3 regions of the Pelorhabdus sp. sgz311002 genome follow, and region 1 is predicted to be linked to each of the others. Evidence: riboswitches for the same ligand, from Rfam matches in the RefSeq annotation. Region 1 holds a riboswitch; each other region holds the start of a gene.
What was found. A riboswitch is a leader RNA that binds a small molecule or an ion and turns the genes downstream of it on or off. The one in region 1 is predicted to bind cobalamin.
Positions count from the first base shown of each region.

Region 1 (7,682 bases):
GTCTACACGGGTATGGAGCTATAACGGCAGTGTGCCGGGAACGCCGATTATAGTACAGGAAGGAGAACGGATCGTCGTGGAAGGTGTAAATCACCTTCCAGTTGTCACGAATATTCATTGGCATGGGCTATTGGTGCCAAATGATCAAGACGGACCCAGCCGGGTCATTAAGCCAGACGAGCCCTTCCGTTATGAGTTCACCGCGAATGAGTCAGGTACATATTGGTATCACTCGCATTATCGCTCGGTAGTGACTCAAGTAGATATGGGGCTGTATGCACCCTTTATTGTGAAGACAGCAGCGGATCGTAAATATAGCGGTGACCATATCTTGGTTTTGGACGATTGGTATCTAGATGCGAATGGCAAGCGCTTAGATGGTACCGCGCGGGGCGACATGGAACGGTATGGCAATATAGAGACCGTGAATGGCAAGACCGGGGATGCGATTCCTCCCTTAGTCTTTCGTCAGGGAGAACTCCATAAATTACGGCTCATTAATGCATCAACAGCTGCCTATCATACCCTGCAACTGCCAGGGCATCGTTTTAGAGTGACCCATACGGATGGACATCCTTTAGTGGATCCTTACATGACAGATACCGTCACGCTAGCCCCTGGTGAGCGGATAGACGTGGAAGTGGCAGCGGTAGGCATAGCTGGTCAGCAATATCGCTTGATTAGTGAACGACCCGAACTAGGCATGATTGTGCCGATTGTCTACGAAGGGAAGGCGGTAGCACCAGTAATATCTCCCTTTGTGCCGCCTGTATCGCGAGCGTTTGCTGGTATACAGGATAAATCGCCTGACTTTACACTGGAATTAGGTTCAAGGATGGATATGGCTAGCATGACAGGTGGCAGTATGGCTGGAATGCAGCATGCGGGCCATGCTATGGCGATGTCTATGCCCCAAGATGGGGCGAGTAAGATGCAGTGGACCATCAACGGAAAAGTGTTTCCCAATACAGATCTAATAAAGGTAACGGTGGGCCAAGTCGTCAAAGTGCGATTTTGGAATAAAGACACCCAGGGAATGCACTTGATGGATCACCCTATCCATGTTCACGGCGCCTATTTCCAAATCGTGTCACAGAATGGACAGGTGCCAGACCGAGAAATGTGGAAGGATACGGTGAATGTCCCAGCTGGACAGTATGTAGATGTGGCTTTTGTCATGAAAGAGGCAGGAAATTGGATGCTCCATTGTCATATCTTAGACCATGAAGATGGTGGAATGATGACAGAAGTTGTGGCGCAGCCTGCTAGCGAACCATAAACGAGGCAGTAAGTCCTCCTCCAGCAGATACGCAGCAAGATGGTAATAACGAACATGCAGGACACCATAGCTCAAATAAGTAACGAAACGTATACGAGAGCAGCCCTTTTCTTTAAGGGGCTGCTCTCTTTTGTCATAGCATTTTTTATAAATTTTAAGAGTGAATTTAGTTAGAAAAATTCGAGCGGAGGCAGAAGATCACTGGCACCTAATAGGAAGATTGTACCTACTGCAATACTATATAAAGATGTAGCAATAGCTAATCCCTTATAAACTTTGGGGTTCCTAGTTGCTTGTCCGTAGCCATTTAGCAAAAATAAAACCATTATAATTTGACAGGAGAATAAACCTGATATAAAGGCAAACACGGCTGTTAGTCCAAGTGCAAGTGTTCCTGCACCAGCAGCGGTGGTAAATAATAAAATTTGCGAGGCGGTTTCTCCTCCGATACCATGGATGATCCCGACACCGCAAGCACTACCAGGTCCTAGAGCAATTGGTTGCATGTCTCTTTCAGTAGCTTTTCCGGTTATTTTAACCTTTAGACAGTAGTAGACTTTTTGTAGGACATTAAATAATAGCTGCCATCTATTAATGAAAATAGATTCTTTTCTATTTTGAATAAGAATCACAATCAGCCATAATCCCAAAGTAATTAATGTTACTCCAACAACTCGTTCCATTACTGTATCTATCCATGATGGAACTGATTGGCCTAATACGATGGCAGCTCCACCAAAAAACAAATTCACTAAAGCATGACCAATTATGTAGTATAACGACAAAAGAAATCCCTTTTTTTTAGATTTCTCCGCACCAACAAAGTCGGTAATAGCAGCAATGTGATCCCAATCAATCGCGTGTCTTGCTCCGAGAACAAAACCCAGCGAGATAATTGCAAGGACTTCCAAATTCATTCAATGTAACCTCCCGATTTTTTCGAGCGAGTGATAGTAAAAAAAACACTCTTGCTATAAGGAAAGAGTGTCAACTTGCTGAATAGAAAAAATTGCAAATCGCCTCCCCATCGCTCGTGGGTAAAACGGTGACTATAAAATAGGCAGTTCTTCTGACTTCGGTTCATCGCATCCTACGCCTTCCCAGAAGTCTTCTTCCAGTGGCTAAATTATTGTAGAATAGCTCCCCATTACAGCGGCGGGACCGTGTTGGCATTGCACCAATCTTCCCTATTAAGCCCGAGTGGGCACCTATTAAGACGATATGGAATTCTGTTACAGAATAAACCAAACCATTAGCGATGTCAACAAAGAACTGCGAAAAGCGCAAATTATTCAACAGTTTGATCTTAGCACCGGCCGTATACAAAAGAATATCAAAATAAAGAGAAAACATGGCAAGTGTAGTGGACGAAAGGAAACTAGTTTGGTTATTTTGATTTTCAAATAGCACGAGAAGTTCACAATACATTCATAAGAAATTCATAATTGATAGATATAATAGGGGCAGTAAGAATGCGGATAACGAGTGAATCAAAAGTCATTGTTTATTAATCAGTCACGTGGAGGGAAGTTTTTTTATGAAAAAGTTTGAAATAACGATGATAAGCATTGAATGCTACGAATGAGGAGGTTTGTTAATTGATTAATATATTTAAAAGACGGGGTAGTTTTTTGGTAATTAGTTTTGCAACCTTACTTCTGCTTGGTATGTCTACGATGAATACTTTTGCTGCAACTAGTGTGGAGCAACCAAAGCATGAGATGGGGAACATGACGCAAGATTCGATGAGCGGTCATGATATGAACTCCATGACGCATGATTCACAAGGTGGTCATAATATGGCGAATATGGCGCCCAAGAGCGGTCATGAAATGAACTCTATGACGCATGAGTCACAAGGTAGTCACAATATGGGGACTATGTCACCCAATGACCATAGTGGTCATGATATGAATTCTATGACATCTGATTCACAAAATAGCCATGATATGAACAACATGAATCATGATGGACACGGCAAAAAGGAGGCTGAAAACGACAATCCTTGGCCTGTTCTCTATGGATTTGGTGGAGCTATTTCAGCAGTTATCCTAGTTGCTGGAATCATGAAATATACTAAGCTGAAAGGCCAGGGAGTGTGAGATAGATGGAGACGAAAATACCTGAAGCCAAAGGCAATAACTTGTTAAAAGCCATATTAAAAAGCAAATGGTACCCAGGAATTTTTCAAATTCCTGTTGTGATTATTTTTGCTTTTATCACGTATGAATTGTTTTTTGGCCCTGTCAGCGCCCATGAAAATTTTGGCACTGCATTAACCTGGGTACTGTGGTGGCCACTGATTCCGCTGATTTTTCTTTTGATGGGACGATTCTGGTGTGCTATTTGTCCTTTTGCCACAGTCAGTGATTTTGTGCAAAAGATTGTAGGGAATAATCGGCCTGTTCCCCAGTTTCTTAAGAAATATGGGATCTGGATTATTGATGTTTTTTTTATCATGATTACCTGGGGTGATCATGTTTATGGAATTGTAGAGTCGCCACGCGGCTCAGGGTTTATGATGCTGATTATTGCGCTAGGAGCCATTACGGCAGGGGCCTTTTTTGAACGCCGGGCTTGGTGTCGCAATTTATGCTTCTTAGGCGGGGTCGCCGGTAACTATTCCCGGACAGGGGCGTTAGAACTGAGAGGAACGCCGGAAAAATGCAGTAAGTGTACGGTAGCCGCTTGTTATAAGGGCGGTGAAAAGGCACCAGGATGTCCGATGTTTGAGTTTCCGAAAACCATGGATAACAGCGCTCGCTGCAATCTATGCGGTTATTGTGTAAAGAACTGCCCCAATGATTCTATTACCATTTCTGTTCGTCCGCCTTCTCGTGAACTTTGGTTTATTAAGAAGCCCAAATTTGAAGAGTCTGTTTTGGCTACCGTCATTATGGGAATCGTGTTTGTCCAAAATATTACCATGCTGGAGATTTGGACTAAGGCCCAAAGTTTTCTAGAAAATATTTTAGGCACGCAGGAGTATGCTATCACATTTACGGTTATCTTTCTCATTGCTATGGCCATTCCAGTGTCTTTATTGTATATTAGCAGTTGGGTGGCTGGAAAAAGTAATGGAGAGTCAGCTCATTTAAACTTTGCTCGCTTTGGATATGCTTTGATTCCGCTGGATTTATCAGCCCATTTGGCTCATAATTTATTCCATCTATTAGCTGAAGGAAAATCTATTTTATTTACCGGTATGTCAGTAATCGGAATGAACGTATCTGAACAATCAACCGCGCTGGTGAGTGTGGGTACTATTCAAATGTTACAATATGCCTTGCTAGTTATTGGTGCTCTAGGCTCAATATATACAGCATATCGAATTGCTAAATCACAATATTCGTCAGAAAAAGTTACTGGATCTGCTTTGCCCTTTACTATACTGATCATCGTTTTGACAGTAGCAAATATTTACTTCTTTATGCTGCCTATGATGCATCGTATGTAATGCCTTGCTAGCCACAAAATGATGATAGTGAGTTAAGACAATAGTTACTAATATATTAAAAAGGCTAAGAAAAATCGCTTGCTGCGAATTCTTCTTAGCCTTTTATTTTATTGATTTAGCAATGAGTTTCCCAGTTTGAGGGATTGTTCAGCCAGATTGTTCGTATAGTTACCTAGAAATTGAATCGCTTGCTTCTTGTCTTGTCCATAAATTTGCAGAGCTTCTTTTTCTAGGTCATCTTGAGCTGTGAATTCTTTTTTTTCAAAGAAATCAATTTGTCTATGAATATTGCCGATTACATTTTGATAGCGAACATCTGCATAGCGTGATAGGTCTCTAAAGGTCCAATAGGCGGAGTCGGGGGAATATTGGTTTGTTCCAGTTTGGAAAGCGGCAGGAATCTCAGAATTGCCGAAATACCATGGAGTAAATACGCTGGTGCAAGGCGTCGCCATAGCTCGCCAAGTTACGGCGCCTATTTCTGACGGTAGCCACGGTCGTGATTGGCAGACTAAACTTATTTCAGTATTGATACTGCATAGGGTTCTTTCATCTGTCTGGTGCGGAGAACCTTTTTTGTACCCATTCGTTAAATCATAAGGTGTTCCCTCATAATGGTCACGCAATATCCTGATTATATCAATCGGGGTAATGGTTGCAATCTGTTCTTTCAGTAATTCTTCGGCCCGCCATTGGCGGCGGGTATTATAGGGATCATTTAGTTTTTCTGGCGCAGCATATACTTTGGCAAAGTTAAAAGGCTCTTTTCCATCATACCAACCCATTTTTTTGGCATAATCCACTACATCACTTGAGTACATAAAATTATCAGGATTGGCAAAGTCAATTTGGCCAATTCGAAAGATATTAGCTCTAACTCCAAAGGAATCATTGGGAACCCGTTGCGCAACCCACTGTCCTTCTAGAGTAACTTCAACCCACCAGCCCTCGTTACCATCTGTGACCGCAAAGATCGCGCCAGAATCACTACCCAGTTTATAAGTATGTACTAGGTCACCAATGACTTCGACTGCTTCACGCGCGGTTTTGGCGCGTTCCAGGGCGAGCTGGGTGAGCTCTGTCCAGATAATTCGTCCAGTAGTTGGTAATTCGGTTGGTGCATCTCGACGATAAGACATATTATTGGCTACTGCTACCTGATGTTCGTTAACTCCGCTCGTTATATCCCCAGGAGAATAGGCCTTGTCAAAAATCTTCGTAGCAGAGTACCCATAAGTCTCGGCTACTTGGGGGATTTTTGCTCCCCAGAAGGTGGTTATTATATCGCCTGATTCATGTTTGGCATGCGAAATATACACGTAATGTTGTGCACAATAATTTGTTAAATCTTCGTTATGAGCTAGAAGCGTCGATCCATCTTTAGTCGCTTGTTTGCCAATAATGATGGAGGAACAACGTTCGACGACTGCCGTTGGACGTACTTGACTGTCTGCCGCCCAAGCCTGCTGCACGGATGTTCCTAGGGTAATGAAGCAGGTTATTACAATCGAGAAAACAGACAGGAAAGTACGATAATAGCTAGTTGCTGTTTTCAAATTATCACCTCTTAAGTTCATTAATCAAGGCTTGTAATTTCATCAGGATTGTAGGGGGAAGTAATTGGCTTAGTCATAATTATGCCAACCTGAGTTAGAACTTCGTTACTGAAAGAATCATAATCGTGCCAGCGGGATAGAAATTCTGCTGTTGGAATGTAAGTGTAGTGTCCCAGCGTAGAAGGATCCATAAAATAAAAATATTTGTCATCATAGCCAATCGCAACAACGTAATGACCATCTTCATTTTTGGTAGGTGCATAATTGGATTTTGAATCGTCCCAAGCTTGAATTACTACAAGTACCGGTTGCTTTTTGTCAATATATCCTTTGAGTTCTTCTAAACTCATATTTGTCCGAGTGGTAACGTTAAATCCTAGTGATTTTGCATAATTTATCATATTTATATAACTAGTGCCATTATCAGGATCTGGTTTGACTGCATCGGATAGTACGTCTAGTCGCTTATCAAAACCGTAATAGCCGAGTATGGATTGCAGTGCAGTTACGCCGCAGGTGTAATCAGTATTTTGCCTTGTCAGTGGTACTTGAATGAAGTTTTTGACCATAGAGACAGAGTGTTCGGTCTTTGCGGCAGCATAGGTGTTGCCAAAGCAACCAAGCGTTAAAGTCAGCATTAGTAATCCGGCGAAAAAATATCGCATTTTCATAGAAGCCTCCTTTTATACGATTTTTGTGTCTAGGATCTTACTGCTTGTAGTTTTCCTCAATGTAGAAGCTGTTTCCTGCTCGCAAGGTTCTTCTCAAGCGCAGAAACTTACTAGAAAATATTTAATGTCTGATTACTTAACTTTTTTTATGAAGCGAGAAAATTACTTTTTTCATCTGGATGAGGGGGAGTATGTTAATTGTCAACGATAGAATGTTATTTTATTCCGTTCTTGTTTGCTGATGTAAAGAGCGTTATCAGCTAATTCAACGAGTTGCCGTTTCGAGGTGCTATCCGTTGGAAATGACGCGATTCCAATACTTACAGTACAGCCACTTAAGAGGCTTTCTGCATCGTATCTTATTTTTTCTGCAATGCTGCTAATCTCTTCATAGTCTTTTTCTTCGAAGATAATGGCAAACTCGTCGCCGCCAAACCGAAATACATGCCATTTATCTACGGCAAAATATAGAATACTAATAAATGTTTTAAGTATTTCGTCGCCGGCGCTATGTCCTTGAGTATCGTTGATATTTTTAAAATGATCTAGATCTACTAAGGCAACGCTGAAACAACTCAAATTTTCCGCTTTATAATTTTTTTCTAATTCAGCTAATTTTTTATAAAAGGATCGCCGATTATACGCACCTGTTAATAAGTCTGTTTCAGCTGCTTCTTTTAACTCTTCATGGTTGATCTTTAAAATATTGACGGTGCTAT
Region 1 is NZ_JBWBCL010000003.1:286,443-294,124, reverse strand. It holds gene AC0NJP_RS07185 (multicopper oxidase family protein) at 1-1,279, shown strand, start outside; gene AC0NJP_RS07180 (HoxN/HupN/NixA family nickel/cobalt transporter) at 1,450-2,196, opposite strand; cobalamin riboswitch at 2,322-2,506, opposite strand; gene AC0NJP_RS07175 (hypothetical protein) at 2,911-3,381, shown strand; gene AC0NJP_RS07170 (4Fe-4S binding protein) at 3,387-4,736, shown strand; gene AC0NJP_RS07165 (dipeptidase) at 4,844-6,292, opposite strand; gene AC0NJP_RS07160 (C39 family peptidase) at 6,313-6,963, opposite strand; gene AC0NJP_RS07155 (sensor domain-containing diguanylate cyclase) at 7,165-7,682, opposite strand, start outside.

Region 2 (7,682 bases), on a different contig from region 1:
ACGAAAAAATCGTTTTATCGGATATTGTGGACTTAAAGTTTTTGCAGGAGTTTCAAGATAATTTTGCTGAAGCCGTCGGTGTAGCAAGTATTACTGTTGATACGACTGGAGAGCCTGTGACGCAGCCGAGTAATTTTACGGATTTTTGCATGAAGTATACGCGCGGTTCTGATTTGGGATTAAAGCGATGTAAAGAATGTGATAAAATCGGCGGGGAGCAGTCGGCGCAGACTGGTAAGCCCGCGATTTACGATTGTCATGCTGGGCTAGTTGATTTTGCCGCGCCGATTCTGCTAGAGGGAAGGCAAATTGGGACGATTGTAGGCGGACAAATTTTGACGGATCAGCCAGAAGAAGAACGCTATCGTAAAATCGCTCAGGAAATTGGCGTTGATTCCAATGCTTATGTTGCTGCCTTAGAGAAAGTGAAGGTGGCGCCAAGAAAAAATGTAGAGGCGGCGGCAAAGGTTTTATTTTTAGTTGCTAATACTTTATCTAAGTTAGGACACCAGCAATATAAATTGCAACAAATGGCTAGCTCCATTAATACGAGTATTTTGCAGATTTCAGCGATGACGCAAGAACTTGCCGCTTCGGCATCTGATGTCAGGCAGAATCAAACCAGTCTGAATGCTGAAATAAATCAGGTTGATACTGTATCACGGCAAATTAATGAGGTTATGGGATTTATTAAAGACATTGCTGACGAGACAAGACTTCTCGGCTTAAATGCGGCGATTGAAGCAGCTCGGGCCGGTGAAGCCGGGCTAGGCTTTGGCGTAGTGGCTAGGGAAATACAGAAATTATCGGATAATTCAAAACAAACTATCGGGAGAATTCGGGAATTTACCGATATTATTCAGGGATCGGTACAAAAAACGGTAATTATGGGAAATGATACGTTAAAAACAGTTGAAGAGCAAACTGTCGCAATTGAAAAGGTTACCGAAAATATGAATGAAGTCACTACGATGGCGGGAGATATCTACACTTTGGCTAAAGAAAAATAAGCAAAGCGGTTTTATATCATTGTAGAGTCGACAAAAAGACGGTAGCTTGTTTAGAAGCTGACCGTCTTTTTTATAAAATCTGTTTTTTGATTATGCACTTAGTTATATGGCAGCTCGAAAGAGTTCCTCCATTTGTTCCTGGGTAGCTTGGCGTGGATTCGTTAAGCTGCACATGTCTTTGAGAGCATTCGCAGCGAGAAGTGGAATATCTTTCTCATTAAAGCCGCGTACTTCTCTAAGCCCAGCTGGTATTCCTACTTCCTTAGACAGTGTGCGGATCGCAATAATTGCGGCTTGGGCACTTTGTTCCAGCGTCATATTCATCGTTTTGATGCCAAATGCTTCGCTGATATCGCGGAACTTTTCCTGGGTTTCTTTTGCATTGAATTCGGCAACAACTGGCAGCATAATGGCATTGCATAAACCATGGGGCAGATTATAGAAGCCGCCTAATTGATGGGCCGCTGAATGAACATAACCGACACTGGCATTATTGAAGGCAATCCCAGCAAGGTAAGCGGCATTAATCATCATTTCCCGAGCATGCAGGTTTTTTCCATCATGGACAGCTGTTGGTAGGTGATTGGCAATGAGCTCGATGGCTTTTAGGGCTTTGCAGTCCGTAACAGGCGTAGCATTTGTTGATACGTAGGCTTCAATGGCGTGGGTCAAGGCATCCATGCCGGTAGCCGCTGTTAAAGAGGGGGGCATGTCAACCATGAGTGTAGCATCATTGATGGCAATGCGGGGCGTAATACGCCAATCGGAAATTGTCATTTTTACATGACGTTCTTCATCGGTAATAACACAGAAACGAGTCAATTCACTGCCTGTTCCAGCGGTAGTATTCACACTAATCATTAGTGCTGATGGTTGTTTCAGTTTATTTAATCCTTCATAATCATTAATTTGACCGCCGTTCGTAGCTAGGAAGGCTACGGCCTTTGCACAATCGTGCGGTGAACCGCCGCCAAAGGAAATCAGAAAATCACAGCCGTTGTCTTTAAAAAGTTTCAGTCCGTAATTCGCGTTGTTAACAGTAGGATTAGGATTTACGCCGTCATAGATTACATAGAAAAGGCCAACACTTTCTAACGTATCAGTGAGACGGCGAATCAAGCCGCTTTGAACCAGAAATTTGTCACTTACAATAAGCGCTTTTCTTAGCTTCATCGGTTTTAGATAATCGGCTAGTTTTTCTAGACAACCTCTTCCGATCAAGCTGATCGGCGCCATAAAATACTCATGTACTTGGTTTTCCATTTCAATCAGCTCCCTGTTTTCCATTCATCTCCTTCATCCTAACATTTCAAAAGGGGGGAAACAAGAGAAGGACAGGCCGATTTGCGGAAGTTGGCAAGATAAGCCTATAATGTGAAAAATAATTGCTGAATGCAATTTTCTGTAGTTGGGAGATGCGCAAATATTTTTTATAATGCCGCAAATATGTAGCTTCGATCTCTTTCCCATTCCGTATTATAATAAGAATAAGAATTGAACAATTTTTCTCGAGGCTGAGGAAGGATATCGAATGGGGGAACTGTAGATGAATAAAATTATGATTTCACCAAGCCGTTACGTACAAGGTCCGGGAGCCATTCATTCCATCGGTGAACAAGTGAGTTTGCTCGGCAGTAAAGCGCTTGTACTTGGCGGAAAAAACGGTTTAAAAACAGTAAAAGCTGCTATGGAGGCAAGCTTTGCCAAGGCGGGAATTAGTGCTTTATTTGAAGAATTTAGCGGTGAATGCTGCAAGCAAGAAATTGATAGACTCGTAGAAAGTATCAAGGAAAAAGGCGTTGAAGTCATTTTAGGTGTAGGCGGCGGCAAATCAGCTGATACGGCTAAAGCAGCAGCTTATTATGCCAAATTGCCTGTCGTCATTATTCCGACAATCGCTGCTACTGATGCTCCCTGCAGCGCCTTAGCTGTTATTTATTCAGCGGAAGGCGTGTTTGAATCCTATCTGGTATTGCCGAAAAACCCTGATCTTGTTTTGCTTGATACAGAAATTATTGCAAAAGCGCCAGTCCGGCTGCTTGTTTCTGGCATGGGCGATGCACTTGCTACATGGTTTGAAGCCGATGCTTGTGCGAAAGCTTTTGGCAAAAATCTTCCTGGCGGTTATTCTACTTCGGCGGCGCTTCAATTGGCTAGACTTTGTTATGACTTGCTATTGCAGTATGGTTTGCAAGCAAAACTGGCAGCGGAAAGCAAAGTAGCTACGGAAGCTTTGGAAAAAGTGGTAGAAGCCAATACGTTATTAAGCGGTCTTGGGTTTGAAAGTTCTGGTCTGGCTGCGGCCCATGCCGTTCATAATGGATTAACTGCTTTAGAAGAAACGCATGCATATTATCATGGTGAAAAAGTTGCATTCGGTACGTTGGTGCAGCTGGTGCTGGAAAACCGCTCTCGCGAAGAATTGTTAGAAGTGATTCGTTTCTGCCGTGAAGTCGGACTGCCTGTAACTTTGGCTGATATTGGCGTTACGGAGATTACCGAAGAAAAAATTCAGAAGGTTGCAGAAGCTAGCTGTGCCGCAGGCGAAACCATATTCAACGAACCTTTCCCTGTTACGGTAGAATCGGTTCGTGCCGCAATTTTAGGAGCAAATGCGCTCGGATCAAGCTTGAAATAAGAAAAAACAATAGGCAAAGCCTTGTACTTTTGTGCAGGGCTTTCTTCTATCTTAAAAATAGCGCTTCAATAGTGGAGGCTTTTCCATGGTGAAACAATGGTTTAGTGATTTTATTACAGGCTTTCAATTTTTAACAAGAATTCAACTACTCAGCCATCATGACAGCTCGCTAGAAAGTTTTGGGCGCAGTGTTCGTTATTTTCCGCTTATTGGCGCATTTATCGGTGTTTTACTGGCCTTTTTGCTCGTGGCAGCTCGTTGGGGCTTTGGCGGTCTCGGTCCCCAGTTGTCTTTGATTGCTTGTCTTATTATTGGTGAAGTCGTTATTACTGGGGCGCTGCACTGGGATGGCTTTATGGATACTTTTGATGGCGTGTTTTCGGGGCGGGAACGCGAGCGTATGCTTGAAATCATGAAAGATAGCCGGGTAGGAGCTTTTGGCGCTTTAGCGCTGGCACTAGCCCTGTTAGCTCGTTTCTCCTTTTTATACGATCTTGATCCGTTTGTTTTACCTTTGGCCTTAATCGCTATGCCGACAACAGGAAGATTGGGAATTGTTTTTACGATTACTTTTTTTCCTTATGCTCGCCCGAGTGGGTTAGGACAAGTTTTTCCTTCACATAGGCAAAACCGCAATCTCTATATTGCATTAGTCTTTTTCGCCCTTGTTTTTGCCTTTTTAGGGGTGAAATGCCTGTTTACTGCATTGGGCGGCTTAGCAATCGGCTTATTATTTGCTGCGTATGTGAATCGTTGTCTGGGCGGTGTGACTGGCGATGTTTATGGCGCTGTAAGCGTGGTGACGGAACTGGCGGTGTTATTTTGCTTCCTTTGTTTCTATTAATGTTTCTATTAAAATAAAGTAGGATTTTTTTTACGGCCTTATCGACTTTCTTGCTTAGTCGTCAACTTAGCAAGGAAACGCGAGTTTTCTGCCGAAGTAGGAAATAGATTGATATAATTTCATAACATGCCACCAAACAGGTGCCTCTTTGTTAAAAGAGGAGAATAGGGAAGATCGGACAGAAGCAATTCTGAAACGACGCGGTCGCGCCACTGTAATCGGGGAGATGTTTTGGCTGATGCCACCGGAAAACCGGGAAGGCGTCAAAACATTGATGAGCCGTTAGCCAGGAGACCTGCCTGTTATGGCTGTCATTTGTCTTCGCGTAAGAGAGAATGCCAGAAGGATAGGAGCTAATCAAAGCAGCACCTGCCTTTTTGGCAGGTGCTGTTTGTCTTGTGACAGGTATTTTTATTGAAGGAGGGATTGATTATGGATTTTGAAAAGACAGTGGATGAATTGATTGATGGCGCGGCAAAACCGCTGCACAGTCTGGGGCTTCTGGAAAAACATTTAAAGAAAGTGCTGATGGCATGGGAAAAAATTCATACGGAGATTCGTCCTTACCACATTATTTATGCTGCTGATAATGGGGTAGTAGAAGAAAGTATTGCGCCTGATCCGGTGGAGTTTACGTATTTGCAGGCCAGAAATATGGCGGCAGGCTTGGCTACCATCAGCTGTTTTTGTCAAATGCATCAAATTCCTTATGAAGTAATTGATATTGGCATTCGTGATACGAGAGAAGCTGGTGTTTGTCGGAAAGTCGCTTTTGGCACCAAAAACTTCATGAAAGAAGAAGCTATGAGCCAGGACGAATTTCAAAAAGCCTGGGATATTGGTAGAGAAAGAGTTCAAAAAGCGGTTCGGGAAAAAGGAGCCAATCTACTATCGTTTGGCGAAATGGGGATAGGCAATACGACAACATCTTCAGCGGTGCTTCATGCCTTGACTGGAATGCCGCCCGAGTTCGTGGTTGGTCATGGCGCTGGGCTAAAGACGCCAGAGGCGTTGCGGCGTAAACGCCAAATCGTCGAGAAAGGCGTAGAGAAGCATAAGGTAAAACTTCATGCCGTTGAAGATATTTTACGGTGTGTCGGTGGGTTTGACATTGTAGCTATGTGCTCTAGTATGCTGGAATGTGCCAAGCTAAAAGTTCCCTTTGTGCTTGATGGCTTTATTACGGCCGTGGCCTATGCTTGTGCGGTTAGAGTAAATAGCAAAATTGATTGCTATGCAATTCCGTCGCATATGTCGAAAGAACCAGGCATGGCGTACTGTTTGCTACTTGGCAATATTATGGCCGAAGATGTGATTTTAAAAGCCGATATGGCCTTAGGGGAAGGTACCGGTGCTGTATTAATGGTGTCAATTTTGAAAACGATGCTTTATGCGATGCAAAATGTAGCTCGTATTTCTGATTTTTTAGCAAGTACGTCAAAGCAGAATTTAGCCATATAAGAGGGGCGGGTAAAAGAAAGAGAATAATAGAACAAAAAAATCCTATTCTAGCAAAAAGCTTAAATGCTTTTTGCTTTTTTGTTTTTTAAGGCAGCAATTATGTGCGGTGCCTCGGCAAAATTTAAGCAAGGTAGAAAGGCAGAAAAATCAAATATAAGTAAGTGTAAAAACTATGAAAAATAGGTGGGGGGAAAATGGCACCGGAAAAACCGCGCATGGTTCAAGAATATGTACCAGGCAAACAAGTAACTTTAGCTCATTTAATCGCGAATCCCAAAAAAGACTTGTGTGAAAAATTAGGCCTGACAAATGCTTCGGCTATTGGCATTTTAACGATTACTCCCTGCGAAGCAGCGATCATTGCCGCTGATGTCGCTACGAAAACAGCTGATGTTGCCATCGGGTTTATGGATCGCTTTACTGGTTCTGTTGTGATAACAGGGAATGTATCTGCTGTAGAAGCGGCTTTGCAGCAAGTGATCCACCTTTTGACCGAGGGGCTTGGGTTTTCCGGCCCGAAAGTAACGCGGTCCTAACCATGAACCAGGTTATGTTTGTTGGTGCTGTCGGCGCAGGGAAGACATCACTGATTCATGCGCTAAACAAGGACTCAAAAAAGGCAGAAAAGACACAATCTTTTGTTTTTACTGATGGAGCGATTGATACACCTGGCGAGTATGCGCAAATGCCGCGATTTTATTCAGCCCTTATGGTTACGGCGGCGCAGGCTTCGCTTATTGTAATTGTCCAAGACAGCCGTAACACCCGTCCGACTCTGCCTCCGGGCTTTGCCGGCATGTTTTCTCGCGACAGTATTGGGGTGATTACCAAAATCGATTCGCCTGATGCTGATCGGGATAAAGCTCGTATCCGTCTTTTGGAAAGCGGTGTAAAAGGACCTATATTTCCTGTTTCCGCTTTTACAGGAGAAGGTATAGAAGAATTAATGGACTACATTTTCGAAAGGAGGTGCAGCAATGAGTGAAGCGTTAGGGATGGTGGAAACAAAAGGTCTGGTTGGTGCAATAGAAGCCGCCGATGCCATGGTAAAAGCAGCCAATGTAATTTTAATTGGTTATGAAAAAATCGGTTCAGGTCTAGTGACTGTTATGGTGCGCGGGGATGTCGGCGCGATAAAAGCAGCTACAGATGCCGGTGCTTCAGCAGCCCGTAAAGTAGGTGAAGTTGTATCTGTTCATGTAATTCCTCGTCCGCATATGGATGTAGAAAAAATTCTGCCAAAAGTAAAGTAGGAAATTTTATGGAGGTGACTATATAAATGCAAGAGCAATTGATTGACAAAGTAATGGATGAAATTAAAAAAAGAATGGAAGCGCAAGGAGCTGGAACGGGAGCTACCGAAGCCCCAACAGCAACTGCCGCCGCATTTGCAAATCCCGGACTTACGGAATTTGTCGGCACGGCAATCGGCGATACCATTGGTCTCGTTATTGCCAATGTGGATCCCATGCTTCATGACATGATGAAGATTGATCCTAAATTCCGGTCCATCGGTATTTTAGGCGCTCGTACTGGCGCTGGTCCGCACATTATGGCGGCTGATGAAGCAGTTAAAGCAACAAATACGGAAATCATTACGATTGAACTAGCTCGCGATACAAAAGGCGGCGCTGGTCATGGTTGCTTGATTCTCTTTGGCGCTGAAGAAGTTTCAGATGCCAGACGGGCGATTGAAGTGGCTTTAAAAGAATTAAATCGTACTTTTGGC
Region 2 is NZ_JBWBCL010000001.1:283,503-291,184, forward strand. It holds gene AC0NJP_RS01435 (PocR ligand-binding domain-containing protein) at 1-1,010, shown strand, start outside; gene AC0NJP_RS01440 (iron-containing alcohol dehydrogenase) at 1,113-2,273, opposite strand; gene AC0NJP_RS01445 (glycerol dehydrogenase) at 2,557-3,648, shown strand; gene cobS (adenosylcobinamide-GDP ribazoletransferase) at 3,734-4,492, shown strand; cobalamin riboswitch at 4,614-4,809, shown strand; gene AC0NJP_RS01455 (nicotinate-nucleotide--dimethylbenzimidazole phosphoribosyltransferase) at 4,925-5,953, shown strand; gene eutS (ethanolamine utilization microcompartment protein EutS) at 6,148-6,489, shown strand; gene AC0NJP_RS01465 (EutP/PduV family microcompartment system protein) at 6,492-6,938, shown strand; gene pduA (propanediol utilization microcompartment protein PduA) at 6,931-7,206, shown strand; gene pduB (propanediol utilization microcompartment protein PduB) at 7,233-7,682, shown strand, end outside.
Region 2: another riboswitch for cobalamin. It lies ahead of AC0NJP_RS01455 (nicotinate-nucleotide--dimethylbenzimidazole phosphoribosyltransferase); the one in region 1 lies ahead of AC0NJP_RS07180 (HoxN/HupN/NixA family nickel/cobalt transporter).

Region 3 (7,682 bases), on a different contig from region 1:
GCAGACTGGGACAATCGTCAGCATCGTGTTATTTGTTTTCGCTGTAGGCGGATTGTGGGCAGCTTACCTGAAACGTAGTGTGTTGATGATGATTTTTAGTCAGGCTATTCCCTTTGCGTTATTTAGCGCGGTTCTTGTTGCCTTTTTAGTTGGACCAGTTTCTAGTAGTTTAAGTATGAAATCGGCGGCAGAAAATTTTAAAAATATCTATGATGGGCAGGCGCCTATTTATGTAGCTAAATTTTTACGTCCAGGTTTTGCCTATTATACTCATTTATACGGACAGGAACTAGATGATAAACGGAAGTCGGTCAGTGGTAAGGTAATTGACGAAGCTGTTCGAGGAACTTATTTTGTAGTTCGCTATCAAGACTATACTGTCTTAAACGAGAAGACAAAACAGAGTTTGCAGCTGTTGTGGCAAGAACAAGATAAAATGATTTTGATTAAACAATAGTAGGAGAGATGCCTTTTGCGGGCCCATTATATGAGTTACAGCCTATTTTTTCTTGCTTTTTTCTTTTATCTTGCATTCAATCAAATCATACCAGTTACAGATCCTGTCGAGTCCAATTATGCGCTTACCGCCAAAGAAATGGTTTTATCAGGAAACTGGCTATCGCCGCAAATTTACGGTCAATTTTGGTATGATAAGCCTATTTTAATTTATTGGCTCATTGCCGGTTCTTTTTCTTTATTTGGTATCAACGATTTTGCGGCGAGACTGCCTGCCGCATTATTTGGTGCTGCTAGTGTAGTTCTTTTATTTCGGTTTATCATTTTGCTTTACGGTAGCACAAGACAAGCTCTCTGGGGTAGTCTTGTGCTGGTTACTTCGTTGGAATTTTGGATGATTAGTAAATTGATTTTGACCGATGGGGTCATGTTTTTCTTTACAAGCCTCTCATTAGGTTGGCTCTATCTGGCATTTCAGGGCCGAGGACGCAGTTGTTACGTATTGGCTTATGGTGCAGCTGCCTTTGCAGTTTTGACAAAGGGACCTGTGGGCATTGTTTTGCCTGGCTTGATTGCTCTTTTATTTATAGCTTTACTGCGAAACATCAATTATTTAAAAAAACTATATTTATTACACGGTTTTTGTCTAATGGCACTGATAGCTGGTCCGTGGTATTACGCGATGTATACAGTTCACGGTCCGGAATTTGTTGATACCTTTTTAGGGCTTCATAATTATATGCGCGCTACTGTTTCTGAACATCCTAAGGATAATGTTTTTTATTACTATCTAATTCTAGTACCGTTGAGTCTTCTGCCTTGGAGCGGTTTGTTATTTCCTGCTTTATGGCGAGCAATAAAGCAAGCTGGAGAACGGGAATTGTTTTTACTTGTATGGTTTTTTGGTTTTATTGTATTTTACTCATTTATGGCTACAAAGTATCTCACTTACGTATTTCCGGCAATTTTTCCAGCGGCTGTGCTTATTTCAGTTTATCTGGAAAAACTCTATACAGCGTCAGTGGCAGCAGCAAATTGGTTGTGGCTAAGCGGGCCAGCTTGTTTCATGCTAGCTATTTTTGGTGCGAGCGCCTATTTTATTCCGATTGCTCTTCATAAAATCGTAACAGCAACCGCTTGTACACTAATGGTACTGATTCTTGTTTTTATGCAGATGCAAAAAAAACAGACTATGCTCATTGTCACAGTCTGTCTTACGACGATTGTTTCCATATTATTTCTTATTCCGAATAATTTAATTCCTCTAGCAAATCATCGCTCCGCCAAAAGCATTGTTTCCGATCTTCCTGGTGATGCCACTGGGGCGATTTATGGTGAATATCAAACCTCAGCAGTATATTATGGTAATGTTCTTTTACCACGACTTATCTTAAAAGAGGAACCTGTTAATAGTAAAAATGTTTGGGCTGGAAAGTATACGATGCCGACGGAAACGCTGCAAACCTTTTTACAGCGTTCTGATGGAAAGGGTAAGTATATTCTTATGAAAGAAAAAGAAGAAGCCGGTTTTACCTCTTTACCAGAGGCGACCGACTTCCAGAAAATACAAAAACAAGATGGAAACATTCTTTTTTACCGGCAATAATGGAAAGTATTCTTGTTAGGAACTTGCATCATTTTTAGTTACCATTTTTTCCGTCATCCAACGGAAGAAGACAGCTCCGCAGCGGTCACAACAAAACTGATTCCAGCCTTGCTGCATTTTATTGCCGACAAGATGAGCATTGCCGCCGCATTCATGTCTTACCGCATTATACATAATAATCACTCCTTGTCGTAATTTGCGGAACCAATTAAGTTGAAAGGCAAGGATTGTTTTCTCTTTCCCTTTACTGAGGTAAGGCTGATTCTTCTGCCAACATATGAGGCGGGCTGGGATAGAAGAATTGGCAATTTTCTGGTTTGAATTTTACTTTTACTAATTCTTGCTGCAATTCATCAGCAAGAGCAGCTTCAAATTCTACTAAATGTTCATCTGTTACTAAAGCGTCTTCCACTAAGACGACGATAGAGGATTTTACTTCCGGCGCATTTTCCGGAATTTCATTGCGGTCAAGTGGAATCGTTGGAATTAGACGAAGAGCGGCCAAATATTCACCTTCCGGCGTAGTAACTTGGGCGCGGTACGTGTTAAACCAGAGAGTTTTTGCTAGACGGACTTTTAAAGGATTTTCAGGAGAATACACAGCATCAAACGACCTTTCTCTTTATAAAATAAGCAAATATCTATTCATTCTATATTATACCATGAAAAACAAGAAAAAAATGAAATTTTATGATAATAAGGGAATTTTAGTGCTTTTGTCATACTTTAAAAACTGAATATTCTTTTTACACGTTTTAAAGCAGGAATTTTGCTAAAATAATGGAATATACAAAATATAAATTGATAATCAAGGGAATAGGTGCTTTTGCTTAATTGGGAAGACCGGTGAAAAGCCGGCGCGGTCCCGCCACTGTAATGGTGAGCGCTCTTATCAATGCCACTGGAGAAATTCGGGAAGGCTAAGTAGCGCAATGAGCCAGAGTCAGGAGACCTGCCTGTTCTGACACACGCCGTTATGACCTACGAGAGATGGGGAGGTGGGTAATTGCGAACAGCTCTGTCTCTTTTACCCCCCTTTGCCAAAATCAAAGGGGGGGTTTCCTTTTGTTAGCAAGTCAAAAAATGAAAGAAGGGTATACGACAGGTTCTTGCGCTGCTGCTGCGACGAAGGCTGCAGTTTTAGCCGCAAGGAATCAATTTGTTACTAAAGTAGAGGTTTTATCACCGCAGAAATATCCAATTACTGTACCGATTGCTAAAGCTGAGAAGCTAGAGAACGGTGGCAGGGCTTATGTAATCAAAGATGGTGGCGATGATCCTGATATTACTCACGGAACGGAAATTGAAGTCACGGTAGAACTCACTAACCAGCCAGGCATTATGATACGAGCTGGTAAGGGAGTTGGCACTGTTACTAAACCGGGCTTGTCTGTGTCAGTAGGGGAACCTGCCGTGAACCCAGGTCCGCGCAAAATGATTGAGTTAGTTCTAGCGGAGCTTCTGCCGCCTCAAACAGGTGCTATTGTCACCATTTCAGTTCCACAAGGTGAAGTTCTTGCAAAAAAAACGTTAAATCCTATGCTGGGCATTGAAGGTGGCATTTCGATAATTGGTACAAGCGGCATTGTAAAGCCGATGAGTGAAGAAGCCTTTAAAAATTCCTTGACGCCTCAGATTAGTGTTGTAAAAGCTTTGGGACATGAAGCTGTTGTGTTTGTTCCTGGTCGAATTGGCCAGGATGCAGCAGTAGAAAAATTGCATATTCCCCTTGAATTCATTGTTCAAACAAGCAACTTTATTGGACATATGCTGGAAAATGCGGCGCAAAATGGTCTTAAAGAAGTACTGTTAGTAGGACATTTAGGCAAATTAGCTAAAGTTGCTGCTGGCATTTTTCATACACATAACCGGATGGCCGATGGACGGCTGGAAACGATTGCCGCTTATTCCGCTGCATTAGGTGCGCCACAAGCGGCTGTTACCGAAATTTTGGATTGTACAACGGCAGAAGCAGCGATGACGGTTTTAGAAAATTATCAATTAGAAAAGGTCTATGAAGTCATTGCTGCAAGAGCGAGTTTGCGGGCAGAGCGGTATGTCTTTAATGAACTAAAAGTAGGAACTGTTCTTATTACTTTAAAAGGTGAATTTTTAGCAGCAGATGCTGGTGCGAAATGTATCGGGGGAAAAATGGGATGGATCATAAAATAGTTATAGTTGGGATCGGGCCAGGCTCACCTGATTATATATTGCCAATTGCCCAAAAAAAGATAAAAGCTGCAAAAATATTAGCAGGAAGCCGTCGGGCCCTTGCTGCACTTAGTGAACCAGGGCAAATCACTTTACCGATTGATAAAGAAATTCCTGCATTGATGACTTTAATTGAACAATATTTACAACAAGATGATGTTGTTATTTTAGTGTCGGGAGATCCCGGCTGTTATAGTCTTTTGCCTGCAGTACAACGGTTTTTGCCTCAGGCGAAGCTAGAAGTGATCCCAGGTATTAGTTCTTTTCAAATGGCTTTTTCTCGTATCGCTTCGGTATGGCAGGATGCAACGCTAGTGAGCTTGCATGGGCGAGAAGCGAAACGTGATGTTTTTATGTTTAATCAATGCAAGAAAATCGCTTTTTTAACAGACCCAGTTCATTGTCCCAGTTGGATTGCCGCAGAACTTATTGCTGGCGGCTGGCCGTTGGAAGCAAAAGTCTATTTGTGTGAAGCTCTTTCTTATCAAGAAGAGAAAATAGTAAGTTCCACTTTACAAGAAGTTGTAAAAGTAGCTGGATTTTCTCATTCCGTAATGGTGGTGACAGGATGATACATTCCCCAGGAATTTCTGATGGTGAATTTATACGAGGCAATATTCCAATGACTAAAGCGGAAGTGCGAGCTCTCGTGCTGTGTAAGGCAAAAATTGCTACAGACGCTATGGTGATCGATATTGGTGCTGGAACCGGGTCATTAAGCGTTGAAGCAGCACTTATGGCGCCGCAAGGTCATGTTTATGCGATAGAGCGAGAGCCCGAAGGTATAGCGCTGATTGAAGCCAACAGTAAAAAATTTAAAGTGGAAAATTTGACGGCAATTTGCGGTGCAGCGCCAAAGGCGCTCGATAATTTGCCGCAAGCCGATACGATTCTTATCGGTGGGAGTGGCGGCAGTTTACCGGCGATTCTAGAAAATTGTGACTTATTATTGAAAGAAACGGGACGGCTTATTCTTACAGCAATTACGCTGGAAACCGTCACCAATGCTCTTTCCTTGTTATCACAAAGAAATTATGAAGCGGAATGTTTTCAAATGCAGGTAAATCGGCTGAAAAAAGTGGGTTCTTACCATATGTTTGATGCCCTCAATCCAATTTTTGTGCTTACTTGCTGGAAAAAATTGAAAGGTGGCGTCAAATGTTAGGTTCATTTTATGGTATCGGTGTGGGACCTGGTCCCGCCGATTTACTAACAGTCAGAGCGGTTGAATTAATAAAACAAGTTGATGTTGTTTGTGTGCCTGCTTCTGGCGGCACAATAAATGCGGCGCTGACGATTGCTAAAAACTATATTGCAGGCAAAACTGTGGCAGAAATTTCTTTGCCGATGACGCGTGATCCTGAGGTGCTAGAGACTCATTGGCAACAAGGCGCACAACAAATTTGTGCTTTGTTGCGTCAAGGCAAAGATGTAGCCTTTATTACCATTGGGGATGCCATGTTGTTTAGCACTTATACCTATTTGATGAAGAAGATTATGGAATTGGAGCCAACTGTTACGATTGAAAGCGTTCCTGGGATTACTTCATTTGCCGCTAGCGCTGCTCATGTGAATATTCCTTTAGCTGAGAGCAATGAAAGGCTTCTGATTATTCCAGCGCTCGATGATCCGACAGAATTAGAAAATATTTTTCAATTAGCGTCCAATGTAGTTCTAATGAAAGTGGCTGGCCGCTATGATGCGATTGTTGCCATGCTTGATAAATTGAATTTGCTTGATAAGGCAGTATATATTAGCAAACTTGGTTATCCAGAGCAGCTTGTCACACGAGATTTGCAATCTTTAGTAGGTAAAAAAATTGATTATCTTTCACTCATACTTGTGAAACAGGGAGGATTATAAGTGTTAGTATATATTGTTGGAGCTGGCCCGGGAGATCCGGAGCTTATTACTGTAAAGGGACAAAAACTGTTAAGCCAGGCCGATGTTGTAATTTACGCCGGTTCGCTTGTCAATCCGGCATTGCTGGATATGACTAAAAAGGAAGCTGAAATTTATAATAGTGCTACAATGACACTTGACGAAGTGATTGCTGTGATGGAAGCGGCCGTGGCGCAAGAGAAAATGGTTGTACGCCTGCACACTGGCGATCCAGCTATTTATGGCGCGATACAAGAACAAATGGATCGTTTGAAAGAGAAAAATATTGAATTTTCCGTAATTCCTGGTGTAAGCTCTTTCTTAGCTACTGCGGCTGCTTTGCGGCAAGAGTATACTCTGCCGAATGTGTCGCAAACTGTTATTATTACGCGTTTAGAAGGCAGAACCCCAGTACCGCCCAAAGAAAAGCTTGCTTTACTAGCTTCCCATGAAGCAACAATGTGTATCTTTCTTAGTGTTCACATGCTGGATCATGTAGCGCAAGAGCTTATCGACGGCGGTTATGATGCCAAAACGCCGGTAGCGATTGTGCAAAAAGCCTCTTGGCCGGAACAAAAAATTATCCGTGGAACGCTTACAACTATTGCCGAAATTGCGGCTAAAGAAAAAATTGATCGAACAGCGATGATTGTTGTGGGAAAGGTACTTAACAGTGACTATGATTTGTCTTGTCTCTATTCGCCCAACTTTGCTCATATGTACAGGGATAGCCGATGAGACTGGCAATTATAGCGGTTACCAGCAAGGGGGCGAACCTTGCTGATCAGTTAGCGCAGTCGCTTAAACTGGATGTCACTGTTTATGCAAAACAAGGGAGAACAACGAATCGCTTACACCATACATACGAAAAAGTCAGTACAGTTATCGATGAAATCTTTGCTGTTTACGATGGTCTGATTTTCATTATGGCTACAGGTATAGTAGTAAGGGTAATTGCGCCTCACATTACCGATAAGCGGTTTGACCCCGCTGTGGTAGTGCTTGATGATATGGGAAAACACGCCATTAGTTTACTCAGCGGTCATTTAGGCGGGGCCAATGAACTTACGCTAACAGTGGCTAAAGCGATTGATGCCGTTCCTGTTATTACGACCGCATCAGATACAGCGCAAAAAGTAGCAGCTGATACTTTGGCTGTCAAACTGAATTTGGCCATAGAGCCTTTTGATCAATTAAAAGTTTTGAATGCATCCATTGTGAATGAAGACCGTGTGTTATTTTGTTTAGATGGGCAATTGCCAGAGGCGGCTACGTATCATCGTCTTGCTGAAGAAATGGGCGTAAATCTTGAAACGATGGATCGTCTTGGCGATACCGATAGTTATGACAGTGCTGTAGTGATTACTGATAAAGATCTGTATATGACAAAGCCTCATGTATATCTCAGACCGGCAACTCTTTTTGTCGGAATCGGCTGTCGTCGCGGGACGTCAAGCGCTATGATTTACGAAGCGCTGACCCAATCTTGTAAAAAGATTGGCCGCAGTATGAAAAGTATTGCTGCTTT
Region 3 is NZ_JBWBCL010000001.1:431,836-439,517, forward strand. It holds gene AC0NJP_RS02215 (ArnT family glycosyltransferase) at 1-457, shown strand, start outside; gene AC0NJP_RS02220 (ArnT family glycosyltransferase) at 473-2,062, shown strand; gene AC0NJP_RS02225 (hypothetical protein) at 2,078-2,236, opposite strand; gene AC0NJP_RS02230 (hypothetical protein) at 2,307-2,663, opposite strand; cobalamin riboswitch at 2,864-3,036, shown strand; gene cbiD (cobalt-precorrin-5B (C(1))-methyltransferase CbiD) at 3,146-4,234, shown strand; gene cbiE (precorrin-6y C5,15-methyltransferase (decarboxylating) subunit CbiE) at 4,219-4,845, shown strand; gene cbiT (precorrin-6Y C5,15-methyltransferase (decarboxylating) subunit CbiT) at 4,842-5,438, shown strand; gene cobI (precorrin-2 C(20)-methyltransferase) at 5,432-6,136, shown strand; gene cobM (precorrin-4 C(11)-methyltransferase) at 6,137-6,892, shown strand; gene AC0NJP_RS02260 (cobalt-precorrin 5A hydrolase) at 6,889-7,682, shown strand, end outside.
Region 3: another riboswitch for cobalamin. It lies ahead of cbiD (cobalt-precorrin-5B (C(1))-methyltransferase CbiD); the one in region 1 lies ahead of AC0NJP_RS07180 (HoxN/HupN/NixA family nickel/cobalt transporter).